Regions from separate parts of the Fictibacillus nanhaiensis genome, predicted to be linked through region 1. Evidence: riboswitches for the same ligand, from Rfam matches in the RefSeq annotation. Region 1 holds a riboswitch; the other holds the start of a gene.
What was found. A riboswitch is a leader RNA that binds a small molecule or an ion and turns the genes downstream of it on or off. The one in region 1 is predicted to bind S-adenosylmethionine.

Region 1 (7,615 bases):
CTGGTCCCCAATCCGCCATCAAGAATTTAAGGCGTGCAAGGTGACGCTTTTCCCGATAACCATAGTCACGGAAAATGGTAGTAATTGCGATTGAAACCTCTTTTACCTGATGCGGTTCAATAAACACATCAAGGGGCTGTGCTAAGAATGGTCTAGATGATAAACCGCCGCCGATCTTTATGTGAAATCCAGGTATCTCTTTATCTTCAATTTCTTTCAAAGCTGGAGTAAATGCCACACAGTTAATTTCAGCATGAGCACTATTGTTCACATTGGAGCTAATGGACATTTTGTATTTTCTCGGCAAATTTGAGAAATCTTCATTATGCTGAAAGAACTCATAAACTTCTTTTACAATTTCAGTGGTATCGAAGAGTTCGTGAGGATCGATGCCCGCGATTGGGTTCCCCATGATGTTTCGCGTAATGTCCCCACACGCACCCGCGCTCGACAACCCAACTGCTTCTAACCGATTAAAGATATCTGGAATCTGTTCAATGGTCAGCCAGTGAAATTGAATGGCCTGACGTGTCGTGATATCGAATACGTCTCTTCCATAATCTTTGCAAATATGAGCTAATGCTTTTACTTGTTCATAACTTAAAATGCCTGATGGAACATTAACCCTCATCATAAAATAGCCGTCTTCTTTAGGACGCTGCAGATATAGGCCAGCCCACTTGAAACTATCCCATTCTTCTTTCGGAATAGAAGAAAAGCCGTTTTCTGCGTAATGAGGAATATCTTCAAATATTTTCAATCCATCTTTTACGAGCTTTTTTTGTTCTGTTTTGTTGATCTTCGGATTATCTGCCCACGCTTTTTCATATGCCATCGTTTTCGATCTCCTTTATCGTTAGTTAAATCAACTTCCTGTTTTTCAAATAGTTTAAGATGACCTCAACACTCTCGGTAACGCTTTGTTCGTTCGTATAAATGGTAAGAGCAGGTGATACCGGTTCTTCGTAAGGTGAATCAATTCCAGTAAAATCTGGAATCTCACCTTTTCGCGCTTTGTCGTACAATCCCTTTGGATCTCTTTTCTCACATTCTTCGATTGGACATGATACAAAGATTTCAATAAACTCTTCTTCTGAAACAATTGCCTTTGCCTTCTCTCGATCTTGTATAAATGGAGAGATAAACGCTGTCAGCACAACCGTTCCATTATCAACAAACAGCTTAGAAACTTCTGAGATTCTGCGGATGTTTTCCGTTCTATCTTCATCTGAAAACGATAGGTCACGGTTTAATCCATTTCGGATGTTGTCTCCATCCAGTACATAATTCCGGATGTTTCGATCGTAAAGTTCTTTTGCAAGTGCATTTGCAATGGTTGATTTTCCAGAACCAGAGAGACCGGTAAACCAAAGAACAAAACTGGAATGGTTATTTTGCTTTCTTCTGTCTTCTACTGTAATCGAGCTATCGTGCCAGATTATATTGTGCGGTTTGCTCATTAGAATCTCCTTTTCGCTCTTTTTCTTCATGTTTTCTTAGCCCTTTTATTAAGACTTCTACTACTTCTTTACGGCTAAAAGTGCTAGGCGGCAAATCACCATTACGAAGCAGTTCTCGTACCTTTGTTCCAGATAAAATCACATGATCTACACTTGTGTGAGGACACGTTTTAGAAGAGGCCATTGCTTCACATTTTTTACAGAAAAAACTGTGTTCAAAGAAAAGTGTCGTTATACCGATTTCATCTGCTGTAAACTGTGAAAAGATTTCTTGTGCTTCATATGTCCCGTAATAATTACCGACGCCTGCATGATCACGGCCAACAATAAAATGTGTACAGCCATAATTTTTTCTAACGAGAGCGTGAAAAATGGCTTCACGCGGACCTGCATAGCGCATTGCGGCTGGAAAAACAGCTAGGAAGACACGGTCACTTGGATAATAGTTTTGTAAAAGAACATGGTAGCTCTCCATTCGAACATCAGCTGGTATATCATCTGATTTCGTTTCACCGACGAGCGGGTTTAAGAAGAGGCCATCCACCGTTTCAAGCGCTGTTTTTTGGATATATTCATGTGCACGGTGAACTGGATTTCTCGTTTGAAAGCCTACTACTGTTTTCCAGCCCATATCACGAAACGTCTTTCTCGTTTCACTAGGATCGAGATGATAGGCTTCGAATTCCTTTTTCAGGGGACGTTTAACGAGCGTGATGTCTCCGCCTACATACACAGAAGGACGATCCAGCAATTTCTTTACACCAGGATGATCGTTATCAGTCGTTTTGTAGACTTTCTCTGCTTCTATTTGCTTAATAGGAGTATAAATATCACTAACCTGCAGGATTCCGTAAGTATCTCCTTTGTACGTTAACCGAACTTCTTCACCCACGCTGAGTCCTTCAGCTGTTTCGCGATTCACCGGTAACGTGATTGGAAGGCTCCAAACCGTTCCATCACTTAGTCTGATGTCATGAACAACAGATTGATAGTCTTCTTGATTTAAGAATCCTGTTAACGGGCTATATGCTCCTATAGCGATTAATTCAAGATCACTAAGTGCTGTCGCATCGAGAGTTATTTCTTTTTTTATGTGTTGATAAGGTGTCTCTGGCTGATAACGGTTGATTAATTTTCCTCCATGGGGCTGTATGGTACTCATTAAGTTTCTCTCCTCCTGAGATTCTCTTTATTGGCTATCGCTTTGATGAAGGCCGCATTCTAGTTTTCCTAAACCAGACCAACGTCCAGAACGAAGGTCATCTGCGTTTAGTGCTGCTTGTGTACATGGCTCACAACCTATACTTGGATAGCCATTATCGTGAAGTTTGTTATACGGCAAATCATATTTGTGGGCGTAACGCCAAATGTCTTTCCAAGTCCAATGAATAAGCGGACAAATTTTAATGCTTTTAAATCGCCCGTCCCGATTAACAAATTGCGTGTTTTGGCGGGTAGGTGATTGTTCACGGCGCAGTCCTGAAAGCCAGGCTGCTACTCCATTCAGTTCTTCTTCTAAAGGAATCACTTTTCGAATATTGCAGCATTGATTCGGATTTGATTTCCAAAGCTGTTCACCATACTTACTTGCCTGTTCTTCAAGAGATAAAGCCGGTGTTTTTAATTTGATACGAAGGGATGGATATCTTTTCTTCGCTGCTTCAATGACTTCATACGTTTCTTGAAAATGCAGATGCGTATCAAGAAAAACAATTTGAGCATCCGGTTTTACTTGATGAACAAGATCAACTAGGACGCTTCCTTCAAGTCCGAAGCTGCACGCATAAACCAGATCATCTTCATACGTTTCATAAGCCCACTTCAAAACATGCAGTGCACCTTTTGTGGGGTTATCACTGTTAAAATCACGCGTTTTGTTGTCCCATGTTTCGTACGTTAGCAATGTGTTACCTCCTTCTTGCCATTAAAAAAGCGGCTTTAACGTTTTTAGGACTTTGCCCAATCGTTAAAACCGCCTCTAGTTTTCTAGTCAGCGAGCTATTTAATTCTGACCTTCTCGTTTTTTTCGAGTTGAATTACTTTTCCATCTTGTACGATTAATGTGATCGATCCAAATTTGATACTGCTCAGCATTTGTTTAAGCTGAGGAAGAAAATCGTTTGCACTCTTTTCGTTCGCCACTCCACTGCCTCCCTTTCTAACATTCTATCTTTAAAAGGCTTTTTTCTAAAAATGTCGTTTGGTCATTTTTGTTTTGTCTTCATTGACAAGTTGATTGGAGCGCAAGATGCGAGACTCCTGGGGGATCAGCGGGACAGGTGAGACACCTAAGGACACAAAGTGTCGAGGTGGCTCACCGCACGCCCCCCGGAAAGCGAGCATTCTGGAGCGGAAATCAACTACTCTCAAGAGCAACAAAAAAACCTTCCCATTTCGGAAAGATAGTGGAGGTAAACGTATTACCTTATCTTCCAAAATGTAAAAACATTCTGCTGGAGTTAGCACCTTACGATTGCAGGTTGCCGGGTTTCATCGGGCCAGATCCCTTCACCACTCTTGATAAGAGTTTAAATTTTATAAAATCATATCATATCTGAAATGGATATCAAGACCTATTTTTTCATTTTTCTATTTTTACAAAAAATTTAAACAAACAGTTGACTTTTTATCTTTTAGGATCATATAGTATTAACTAAAATTTAATCCGTATCGCTGATCGGTAAACCGAAGGCTCTTAACATCACTTGTTAAGGGCCTTTTTATTTTGAGGAGGAAGAATATGAAAAAGTTAATCGTATTGGCTCTAATTGGTCTTGTTGCACAGTTGATTGATGGTTCACTAGGTATGGCTTATGGCGTTACATCTACATCATTGCTCTTAGTAGCGGGAATTGCTCCTGCAGCTGCATCTGCATCAGTACATCTTGCTGAAGTCGTAACCACTGCGGCATCCGGCGCTTCTCATATTAAGTTCGGAAACGTTGACCGGCAAGTCGTTCTTCGTCTAATCCTCCCCGGCTCTATAGGAGCTTTTGTAGGTGCTTGTTTTTTAAGTAACCTGCCTGGAGATGTTGTTAAACCATATATCTCTATCTTTTTAATTATCCTTGGGATTTATATCTTATATCGTTTTTTGTTCAAACTTGGAGAGAAGAAACAAACAGCGAATGGTAAACCTTTTACAAAGAAACAACTTATTCCACTTGGATTATTAGCAGGTTTTTTAGATGCTACAGGTGGTGGAGGCTGGGGCCCAGTCACTACTCCGGTCCTAATGGCAAAACAAGATCTAACAACCAGAAAAGTGATCGGTTCTGTCGATACGAGCGAATTTGCAGTAGCTGTTTCTGCTTCACTCGGTTTCTTTATCGCCCTTGGTTGGGAACAAGTTGAATGGCTTTGGGTCGGAGCTTTAATGATTGGAGGAGTGATTGCGGCTCCCATTGCCGCGTGGCTTGTCCGTCTTATACCCTCACACATACTAGGGGTCTTAGTCGGAGGGCTCATCATTATTACCAACACAAGAACGCTTCTTCACACTCTTGGAGTGCCACATAACATGTTGTTCTCGATCTACTTTGTACTTGCTGCTTTTTGGGCGGTTGGAGTTATCTATGCGGTCAAAATCAATCCTGAAAATAAAAATCCGAAATTTTTAAAAAATTCTGTTGACTATTGATTATGAGCTATGTATTATAAATCTTAATTCAATATTCAAATCTTCTTATCCAGAGAGGCTGAGGGACTGACCCTATGAAGCCCGGCAACCAGCGGAAACGCATGGTGCTAATTTCAGCAGAACAATCATTGTTCTGAAAGATGAGACTTCGATCGGGTGAAATCATCGGGACCTCTTCTTTTGGAAGAGGTCTTTTTTTCTGGGATAAGTTGAAACTGAATGAGATTGAATATAAAAATATTAACGTTGAGGAGAGATTTCAAAATGACTGATCAAAATTCAAAAAGACAGTACGGGTTTGAAACGATTTCATTACACGAGGGTCAAAAAGTAGATCCTACTACAGGAGCTCGCGCTGTTCCGATCTACCAGACCACTTCTTATCAGTTCAATTCAACAGAGCACGCAGCAAACTTATTTGCCCTAAAAGAATTCGGTAACATCTACACACGTTTGATGAACCCGACGCAAGACGCTTTTGAGCAGACTATCGCAAAGCTTGAAGGCGGTGTTGGAGCACTTGCTCTTGCTTCCGGTCAGGCTGCGATTACGAATGCCATATTTAATATTGCAGGCTCTGGTGATGAAATCGTTGCTTCTACCTCTCTGTATGGTGGAACGTATAATCTGTTCTCTGTCACTCTCCCTAAGCTCGGTATTCATACACAATTCGCTGAGATTGATAACCTTCAATCGTTTAAAGATGCTATAACTGAAAAAACAAAAGCCGTTTACATCGAGACCATCGGCAATCCAAAAATCGATGTTGCAGATATTCAAGCCATTGCTGATATCGCACATGACGCAGGGGTTCCTCTTATAGTGGATAATACGTTGGCAACTCCTTACCTTTGTCGTCCGATCGAGCATGGAGCAGATATCGTCGTCCACTCTGCAACAAAATTCATCGGAGGACATGGCACTTCAGTCGGTGGAGTAATCATTGATTCTGGAAAATTTGATTGGAGCAATGGTAAATTTCCAGGTTTAACTGAACCAGACCCAAGTTATAAAGGTATTGTGTATACGGATGCATTTGGTCCCCTTGCTTATATATTAAAAGCACGTGTTCAGCTGCTTCGAGATCTAGGGTCCTCCATCGCACCTTTCAACTCATTTTTATTTATTCAAGGACTAGAAACACTTGCACTACGAATAGAACGTCATGTTGAAAACACCGTAAAAATTGCGAAATTCTTACAGGATCACCCTTCTGTTGATTGGGTAAATTACGCCGGACTTCCAAGCAGCCCTTATTATGAGCTTGCTCAAAAATACTTGCCTAAAGGAGCGGGAGCCATTTTAACATTCGGTGTTAAGGGTGGTGTTGAAGAAGGCAAAAAGTTAATCGAAAATGTGAGTATCTTCTCCCACCTCGCAAATGTTGGAGACTCAAAATCATTGATCATCCATCCAGCCAGCACGACCCATCAACAACTATCAGAAGAAGAACAAAGAAAATCTGGCGTGAGTCCAGAATTAATTCGTCTCTCAATCGGTATTGAAACCGTAGACGATCTTATCTATGATTTAGATCACGCATTAAAAGCAATCTCTCTTTCTCCTACAGGATTGTAAAATATACACGTAGGCTGTTCAAAGAATTTCTTTGAACAGCTTTTTTGTTGCAAGGACATTTCTTCTGTTTACAGCGAGCATCTAAAAGGGATACCAACTACTCTTAAAAGCATTAATTGAAACGAAAAATTGCTTTGTAATAAATCAGTTTCTACTTACAAATACTAAAGGTATTAAATTTTAGAATGAGGGCTCATAATGTTTACCACTATAAGAGTGATTGTTTTGATGTTCTTATGTCATATTCTTTTTCTCACGCCTAAAGTAGATGCAGGTGTTGTAAATCGTTTCGAAGTTGAGAAATATGGAGATGTGATCTGGGAAGTCCCTTCAAAGAAGAAACAAGTTGCCATCACTTTTGACGATGGACCAGACCCCGTATATACTTCCCAGATCCTAGATGTTCTTAAAAAGGAAGGCGTTCATGCTACATTCTTTCTTATTGGAAGACGGGTTGAAAAGTACCCAGAGATTGTTAAAAGAGAACTAAAAGAAGGACATGAAATTGGCAACCATACGTATAATCATCCAAGTTTCCACACAATTTCAAGGCATAAAGTAGTAGTGGAAACAAGAAAGACAGAGCATCTTCTAGATCCTGGTCATCATTCAGATTACATAAAATTGTTTCGACCTCCAGGTGGGACGGTTACAGAGAACAGTTTAAAAGTCTTGAAAAAAGAGGGATATAAGGTTATCCTCTGGTCCTGGCATCAAGATCCACGTGATTGGACTAATCCAGGATCTGAAAGGATCGCTAGACATATCCTAACAAATTTGAAAAACGGAGATATTATTCTTTTGCATGATTCTGGAGGTAACCGAAGTCAAACCGTTGCTGCATTAAAGATCATCCTTCCTAGATTAAAAGAAATGGGTTATGAAATCGTAACAGTTGATGAACTATTAAAAATGCACCCCCGATACAATGAGTTTC
Region 2 (7,615 bases), 1.9 Mb from region 1:
TTTTTCAAAAAAGGAAGCTGATGTATGAGTCGTATAAGGATCATCTAACAGTTGGTGTTCGGAAGTGGACAGATTACGGAATACATCGTTCGCAAAATCTTCTTGGAAAAAGACACAAAACGATTCCACTTCTTTTTGTTCATCTATGGTTATGGTGTAGGAACCTTGATTGAGTAACAAATAGTTCCCTTCGTCAACTGCAAAATACCCACGATTCGTTTTGTAATAAGCTTTTCCGTTCGAAAAGGTTTTAATAGAGAGAAGTCCAGTGCCATCCCAATGAAATTGAGCGCTCTTTGCATGAAGGATGTAATTTGACTTGCGTACGTTTCTTTCTGTCATTAGATTGCTCCTAAAAGAGATAATAATAGGGAAATTATACCTTATTCATTGAAACCTTGATAAAGATTTTTTAATCAATGTTCCACATGAAACAATAAAGTATGACCGGATCATGTTAAAGTAAATCTATGGAAAAAATGTAAGGGTGGGATGATTTATTGAGGAGAAATACAATTGCAATTTTAATTCTTATCATACTATTGCTAACAGGGTGTAGCAGAGTAACTCATAATACGGATTTGGAGAATTCCATTCAGTCTATTGTAAAAGACAAAAATAAAGTTCAAATAAAAATAGATTCTTTAGCAAATTTTGAATGGGACAAAGGATTTTTATTTACCCCATATACAACGGAAGAAAGTATGGAGAAACAAATGGGCGTTAATTTTAAAGACCGAAGTAAAATTTATAGCAGAGATGATATCTATTTATTAGTCTTTCTTCATAACGAAAAGGTTGTACAGTATGTGGAAATTAATCGTAATCAATCGGATTTTTCGATATGTAGTAAGGAATATATTTCTCCATTAAAAGCTTTAATAACAATTAATAGACATTGATTAAATATAGCATAAATAAACCGCAACAAGGTCCGTTGCGGTTTATTTATGCATGTCTGTAATAAAACCTATTTAACCGATCTTCGCACCCTCAAAACGAGTTGCGATTGGGTTTACTTCAATTTCAATCGTTGCGCCTGAGGGACTTGAAGCAACGACTTGAACTTCATCGCCTCTTCTTAACTCGACGAGCGATGATGTCGCTACGATCGCGTTTGGCGATGTAATCGTTTCTTGACTTCCTGCAACGATCTCGCCGTTTACACGAATGCCAACGAATGCAGAATACGGTGTTCCCGTATAAATCGGCAAAAAGATACTAGCTGTAAACGTATAAATGCCATTGCTTTTTGGAACAAACGTTGATGTATCTGGATTGTATTCATTATTACTATCGAAAACCTCTACCGGATAAATGACTTGATTTGGTGTGGAGCCTAAAATAAATTGAAACAGATCTTTAACTGCTTTAAAGGCAGAAACTGTCTGGCAAGGCTGAACCTTTCTATGCTTGCACTCACAGTCTCTTTTCATATGTGCGTAAGGATTCTGATCATAATGGTGGTACATACAAACTTTCCCTCCTATTTTCACTCTGAACTAGAATCTAAATCAGAGAATAATCTATCAGATTATTACTAGTAGATTATGCGGACAAGGTGTAAGTGGTGTGTATGCATAGAGGTAGGGGAAGTAGTTTTACTAGAAAGAATGAAAGAAAGCGATTAGTAGTTTCTAATCGCCGTTAATAGGTATGATCGTGCATTTAATCATATTTCACAACTGGCCATTTTTCTTTTCTAAGAGAGTTCATGAGCTCAGGACTAGCGTTCACATTCGTTTGCACGATTTCTTTAGGCGTTAAAGCCATCCATTGGTTTAAAGAAACATCTGCAAAACGGTCACTTTTAAACATTTCTAAAAACCAGAGGCTCTTATTTCCGGTATTTTGTACATAATGACCGAACGCAAACGGAACATATCCCACGTCTCCAGCTCTTACATCAAACGTTCGTGCTGTGCCATTTCCAGCGAAAGCGGTCATGCGCCCTTGACCGGCTAAATAATATTGCCACTCATCATTATTCGGATGCCAATGCAACTCTCTCATTCCGCCAGGTTTTATTTCAACTAAAGCAGCAGCGATTCTCTGTGAAATCGGAAAATTAGTAGAATCAACGATACGAACGGTCCCACCTGGAGTAACGAGAGGTTTCTGTGCCATTAAACGGTGTGTGAAGCTTAACGGAACTGTTCCATAGGGATCAGGTACAGCTTGTGTTTCAATCGGACCGGGAACGGTAGACTGATAAATATAACGTTGTTCAGTCGGAATGTTCGCAAACGCGCTCTCCGGTATACCGAAGTTGGCTGAGAGTACTTCTTTTGGTGTATGTGCAAACCAATCTGAAATAGAAAACGTACTAAGATCAGAAAAATTTCCATTATCAAAAACAAGTAAAAACTCACAGCCTTCTTCAAGCCCTTGAATCGAGTGAGGAATGCCAGGCGGGAAGTACCAAAGATCACCTTCACCCACATCGGCGATAAAATTCCTGCCGTTTTGATCAACCGAGGTAATCCGAGCACGGCCTAAAATCATATAAGCCCATTCCGCTTCTTGGTGCCAATGCAGCTCTCTCACACCGCCTGGGGTAAGTCGCATATTTACTCCGGCAAGCGTCTTGGCGACGGGAAGCTCACGAACCGTAATTTCTCTCGACCAGCCCCCAAAATTTAATTGCATATGTGTATCTGAATAGGAAAAGCGCAAATTCGGCACAGTTCCCGCATCTGTTGCAGGTGAAACTAGCATATCCGGATTTTGTATGTCACGCATGATGTCGCGAGGTCCTAAGTCGGTAGCACCCGCACCATCACTGCGAATCGGCTGAGGAATCTGCATTTGCCTTCGTTGCTGTTGATCTTTAGGGTTCTTATCCATGTGATGAGCTCCTCTCTTTTAGAAGGTTTAAACGTCATCTCTGTATGCATATGGAGGGGACATCTTGAACATGCAGATTTATTACGAAGGGGCATAACAAAAAAACACCTGAAAGCTAAAGGTAGCTTAAAGGTGTTTCGTATGCGTGAAAATCTCGTCTTGGTGACTTTTTATCCGTTTTAACTGTGCCACGATAATGATGCTGATGATCACGAGCAAGAACCAAGAGCTGATCTTACCAATATGAACGAGTGACCAAGCGGCTTCCTGATTCGGATACTGCCAGGCACCTAGAAACGTTGTAATGTTTTCAGCGATCCAAATAAAAAATCCGATCAACAAAAAGGAAAGAAGGATCGGCATCTTATAGACACGCTCGTTGATCGTATAATGAACAACGGTCTTATAAAAGATAGGAAATAAAAGCAGAATCAGAATCCATCTGGCATCAAACAAGTAATGATGGATAAAAAAGTTTAAATAGATCAGCACACAAATACCAAAAGAAAAGAGAGGATACGGCCAACCCGTTATCTGTAGGTCGAGCCTTCTCCAGCTTTGGCAAATATAGCTCGCAACACTTGCATACATAAAACCGCTATAAAGAGGTACACCGTAAATTTTCGAATAAGCGTCTTCTGGATAGCTCCAAGACCCCATATGAACTTTAAATAGTTCTAGAGCAAGTCCGATCAAGTGGAAGACACAGATGACTTTAAGTTCATCAATCGTTTCAAGTTTCGTTAGAATCATAGCAACTTGTGTGATGAGACATAAAAGAAGTATGAAATCGTATCGAGGGATGAACGGAATGCTGAAGAACTTTGAAAGAGCTAACGCCCCAAAGATGATGACTGGGAAGATGCAAGAAAGAGCTTGTAAATAAGTGAATGTAAGAAGCGCTCTCATGAGTAGACCACCTTTTATTGATTGATATGGAAATATATTGTATCCATAATAACCTATGGTGATCCAAATCTCATCATACAAAAATATGTTGAGTTTAACATGAATCTGTCAGTTGACTTCATTTATTTCAGCGCTGCATCCGCCAAAGAATAAACGATTGCATCATCTGTTGGTGGATTATGAAGTCCAGCTCTCACATCTCTGAAATGCCGCTGAAGCGGATTTTGTACAGAAAGACTTCTCGCCCCAACGATTCTCATGGCAAGATCAACGACTCTATTCGCACTGTTCGTTACAGAATGCTTAACGGCCGCAAGTTCTGTACCTAGATTCTTACGTTGTTCAGGCTGATTTACCCATTTTTCAGCAACGGCATGAAGAATTGTTCTCGCTTGGAATAGCTCAAGTTCAATCTTGCCAATCTTTCTTCTCACCTCAGGTACTTCTGAGATAGGTCCTGATAACGTGTTAGGGCTATATTCTGACGCAAATTCAATTGCATAATTCCGCGCAGCTCTTGCGATACCTAAGTACACAGCAGGGACTTGAAGATACCAGCCTTTCGGAACGATGTTCTTCTCATCTTCAACAACAAGAAGGTTTTCCTTGGACACATAAACATCTTTCAAAAGGAGATCGTCACTTTTTGTGCCTCTCATAGAGATACTGTCCCATGTTTCTTTTACAAAAACCCCTTTTTCACGATGATTCACTAAGAAAAATCCTTTATGGTTAGTTTCTGAAATGGTAGCGGTTACGACCGAGTAATCAAGGGCCTCTGCCATAGAAGTAAAAGCTTTGCTTCCGTTGATCAACCATCCATCTGCTTTCTTAACAGCGGTTGTTGTAGGAATACCTCCGCGAGAAGGACTTCCTGTCGCACGCTCTGTTTGTGCCAAGTTGATGAGTGCTTTTTGTTCCACTACTTTCCGGCTAAGATCAGCGAACGCATCACCACTCCAATGCTGGTTTTCCGCCGCCTCTAAAAAAGTACCCAAATGCCACCCAAGAGAAAGGGCAGTAGGAGCATCTCCCTCCGCTAAATGTTCTTGAATGGTTAAGAATTCAACTAGGTTTAACCCTTTACCGCCATATTCTTTTGGAATGGTAAGAGAAAGAAAGCCAGCATCCTTTAAATCTTGGAAATTCTCATAAGGAAAAACGCCTTCTCGATCTACAAATTCTGCCCGTTTCTTGAAAACTTCTTTTAGTGCTAGTGCGGTATTTATCGCTTCTTCAAAATGATCTATTTCAGTGGTTTTTCTCAATGGAATGCTCATAGTTCCCTCCTAATTTTTTTATCTGTAAGTGGTTTTTGGTTTTGGATTGGTTTTGTTATAAGTCTTCTTCGATAGGTTGATTGCAGCGCAAGGTGCTAGACTCCTGCGGGACGAGTGAGCAGGTGAGACCCTTAAGGGCGCGAAGCGCGAAGTGGCTCACCGCTCGCCCCGCGGAAAGCGAGCGTCCTGGAGCGGAAATCAACTACACACAAGAACAGCGAAGGAAAAACAAAAAAGCCCTCTTTCAAAGACGAAAGAGGACGTAGATTCCATATGCTAACACGCTCTCTCATCTTTCAGACATTAAAAAAACATCTGCTGGAATTAGCACCTTTCTTTTGAACAAAGCGGTTGCTGCAGGATCGTAGGACCAGTTCCTCCCCTGACTCTTGATAAGAAAATATTTAATTATTAGTCATCACTATAGAGGATAATGCCAACCACTGTCAACTAAAAACTGATTGTTAAGAAAATTATTTTATTTTTTTAAATTGCATTGACAGGCTATTTTTAATCCTGTATATTTCGTTATTAAATTGAATCATATCGATTTCTTATCGAGAGAGGTGGAGGGACTGGCCCTTTGAAGCCTCGGCAACAACTATTTTTAGGACTGTGCCAATTCCAGCAGGCGAAAGCTTGAAAGATAAGAGGAAATCTATATACGTATGTTTATTTCACGTATTTTTTAACCTCTTCTCATAGTTGAAGAGGTTTTTTATTTTCTCTTGGAACGGGTACGAAAAAATTGGATACGGAGGAATGTATGTTGAGTAAAGAAATTTTGTTGAACGCGTTTGAGATGACGAGTGCCATGCACAATTCTCATGGCCTTTGGAAGCACCCGGAGAACAAGAGACATAGAGGTTATAAAGATCTAAAATACTGGATTGAGTATGCGAAGCTTTTAGAAAGAGGGAAGTTTGATGCTGTGTTCTTTGCAGATGTATTGGGCGTTTATGACGTTTATAGACAAAGCAAGACACCTTCTATTCAAGATGGACTTCAAGTTCCTTTAAATGATCCCGCACTTCTTGTATCGGCTATGGCGAGCGTAACAGAAAATCTATCTTTTGCCGTGACGGTAAGCACAACGTATGAACAGCCGTTTGGGAACGCGCGCCGCTTTTCTACGCTAGACCATCTAACGAATGGCCGAATTGCTTGGAACGTAGTCACCTCTTATCTGCCGAATGCGGCAAGGAATTTTGGACTGCAGAATATGATTAAACACGATGAACGATACAACATCGCAGATGAATATTTAGATGTTTCTTATAAACTTTGGGAGAGCAGCTGGGAAGACGGAGCCGTTGTTGAAGATGTTGAAAACAATAAACTGGTGGATCCTGAAAAAGTTCATGAGATCAATCATGAAGGACAATATTTTAGCGTGGAAGGACCTCACTTAAGTGAACCATCTCTGCAGCGCACACCTGTTATCTATCAAGCGGGAACGTCTGAGAGAGGACGAGACTTTGCGGCAAAGCATGCTGAATGCATCTTTGTAGGTGGTCCAACACCAGAGAGAATTCGTTTTTATGCGGACGACATTCGTAAACGCGCTATCAAACATGGCCGAAACCCAGAAAACCTTAAGATCTTTTCATTTTTAAATGTGGTGGTGGGGAGAACGACTGAAGAGGCGGAGGAGAAATTCAAAGAATATGCAAGTGTTTGGAGCGCGGATGCTGCAAAAGCGCAGTATGGAGCGAGCGGTTATGATATCGCGGAGTATGAAGAGTTAGATCCGGAACTTCCATTCTCGTACAACAAATCAACAGAGGGCGGACATTATAAAGCCGCCACACTCACTACGGATGCGCCTAAACCGTTAACAGTGGGAGAAGTATTGAATCGCTTCGAGTCTCCTGACAGAGGTAGTTTCATAGTGGGGAACCCTGAAGAGGTAGCGGATGGTATTCAAAAGCAGTTTGAAGAGTCTGGCGTAGACGGTTTTAACCTAAATCACCTTGTAACACCAGGAGACTTAGAAGCTTTTGTAGAGCTTGTTGTACCTGTTCTTCAAGAAAGAGGACTATACAAAAAAGAGTACAACAGGGGCACGCTTCGTGAAAAATTGTTTACACCTGGACAACCTTTGCTGCCTAATGATCATCCAGCGGCTAGATTTAGACCGGTGTTAACGGAAAGTAAATAAGTGGAGAGTGGAGGAGAAATCTTATGAAACGATTCAAAGTCTTTATATCAGCAGCGCTCTTAATCGGTATTCTAGCAGGGTGTGGCGCTTCAGGTGAGAGTGAGAAGAAGATAACACTCGGCGCAACCGTGCCTTACAGCGACATGCTAGAAAAAGGTGTAAAGCCATATCTCGAGAAAAAAGGATACGCAGTTGAAGTAAAAGAATTCAATGATTATGTACAGCCGAATATCTCTTTAAAGAGTGGTTCGTTAGATGCAAATTTGTTTCAACATAAAGTGTACATGGATGCTTTTTCAGAAGAGAATGATATGAAACTAGCTTCTGTGATTACGGTGCCTACTGCGCCAATCGGTATCTATTCTAAGAAATACAAGTCAATAGACGAGATTAAGCCCGGAAGCACGGTTTCTCTAGC

Region 2: another riboswitch for S-adenosylmethionine. It lies ahead of ACFS5O_RS04185 (acyl-CoA dehydrogenase family protein); the one in region 1 lies ahead of ACFS5O_RS13975 (homocysteine synthase).

What each region holds. Positions count from the first base shown of each region.
Region 1 is NZ_JBHUPF010000006.1:2,006,169-2,013,783, reverse strand. Features, by position in the region: gene ACFS5O_RS14005 (nitrite/sulfite reductase) at 1-835, opposite strand, end outside; gene cysC (adenylyl-sulfate kinase) at 861-1,460, opposite strand; gene sat (sulfate adenylyltransferase) at 1,426-2,622, opposite strand; gene ACFS5O_RS13990 (phosphoadenylyl-sulfate reductase) at 2,650-3,363, opposite strand; gene ACFS5O_RS13985 (YezD family protein) at 3,459-3,602, opposite strand; SAM riboswitch class I at 3,883-3,987, opposite strand; gene ACFS5O_RS13980 (sulfite exporter TauE/SafE family protein) at 4,201-5,100, shown strand; SAM riboswitch class I at 5,143-5,247, shown strand; gene ACFS5O_RS13975 (homocysteine synthase) at 5,365-6,678, shown strand; gene ACFS5O_RS13970 (polysaccharide deacetylase family protein) at 6,877-7,615, shown strand, end outside.
Region 2 is NZ_JBHUPF010000006.1:73,635-81,249, forward strand. Features, by position in the region: gene ACFS5O_RS04160 (helix-turn-helix domain-containing protein) at 1-342, opposite strand, end outside; gene ACFS5O_RS04165 (hypothetical protein) at 501-902, shown strand; gene ACFS5O_RS04170 (C1q-like domain-containing protein) at 975-1,472, opposite strand; gene ACFS5O_RS04175 (oxalate decarboxylase family bicupin) at 1,669-2,847, opposite strand; gene ACFS5O_RS04180 (DUF817 domain-containing protein) at 2,974-3,756, opposite strand; gene ACFS5O_RS04185 (acyl-CoA dehydrogenase family protein) at 3,879-5,036, opposite strand; SAM riboswitch class I at 5,323-5,435, opposite strand; SAM riboswitch class I at 5,588-5,689, shown strand; gene ACFS5O_RS04190 (LLM class flavin-dependent oxidoreductase) at 5,806-7,197, shown strand; gene ACFS5O_RS04195 (MetQ/NlpA family ABC transporter substrate-binding protein) at 7,221-7,615, shown strand, end outside.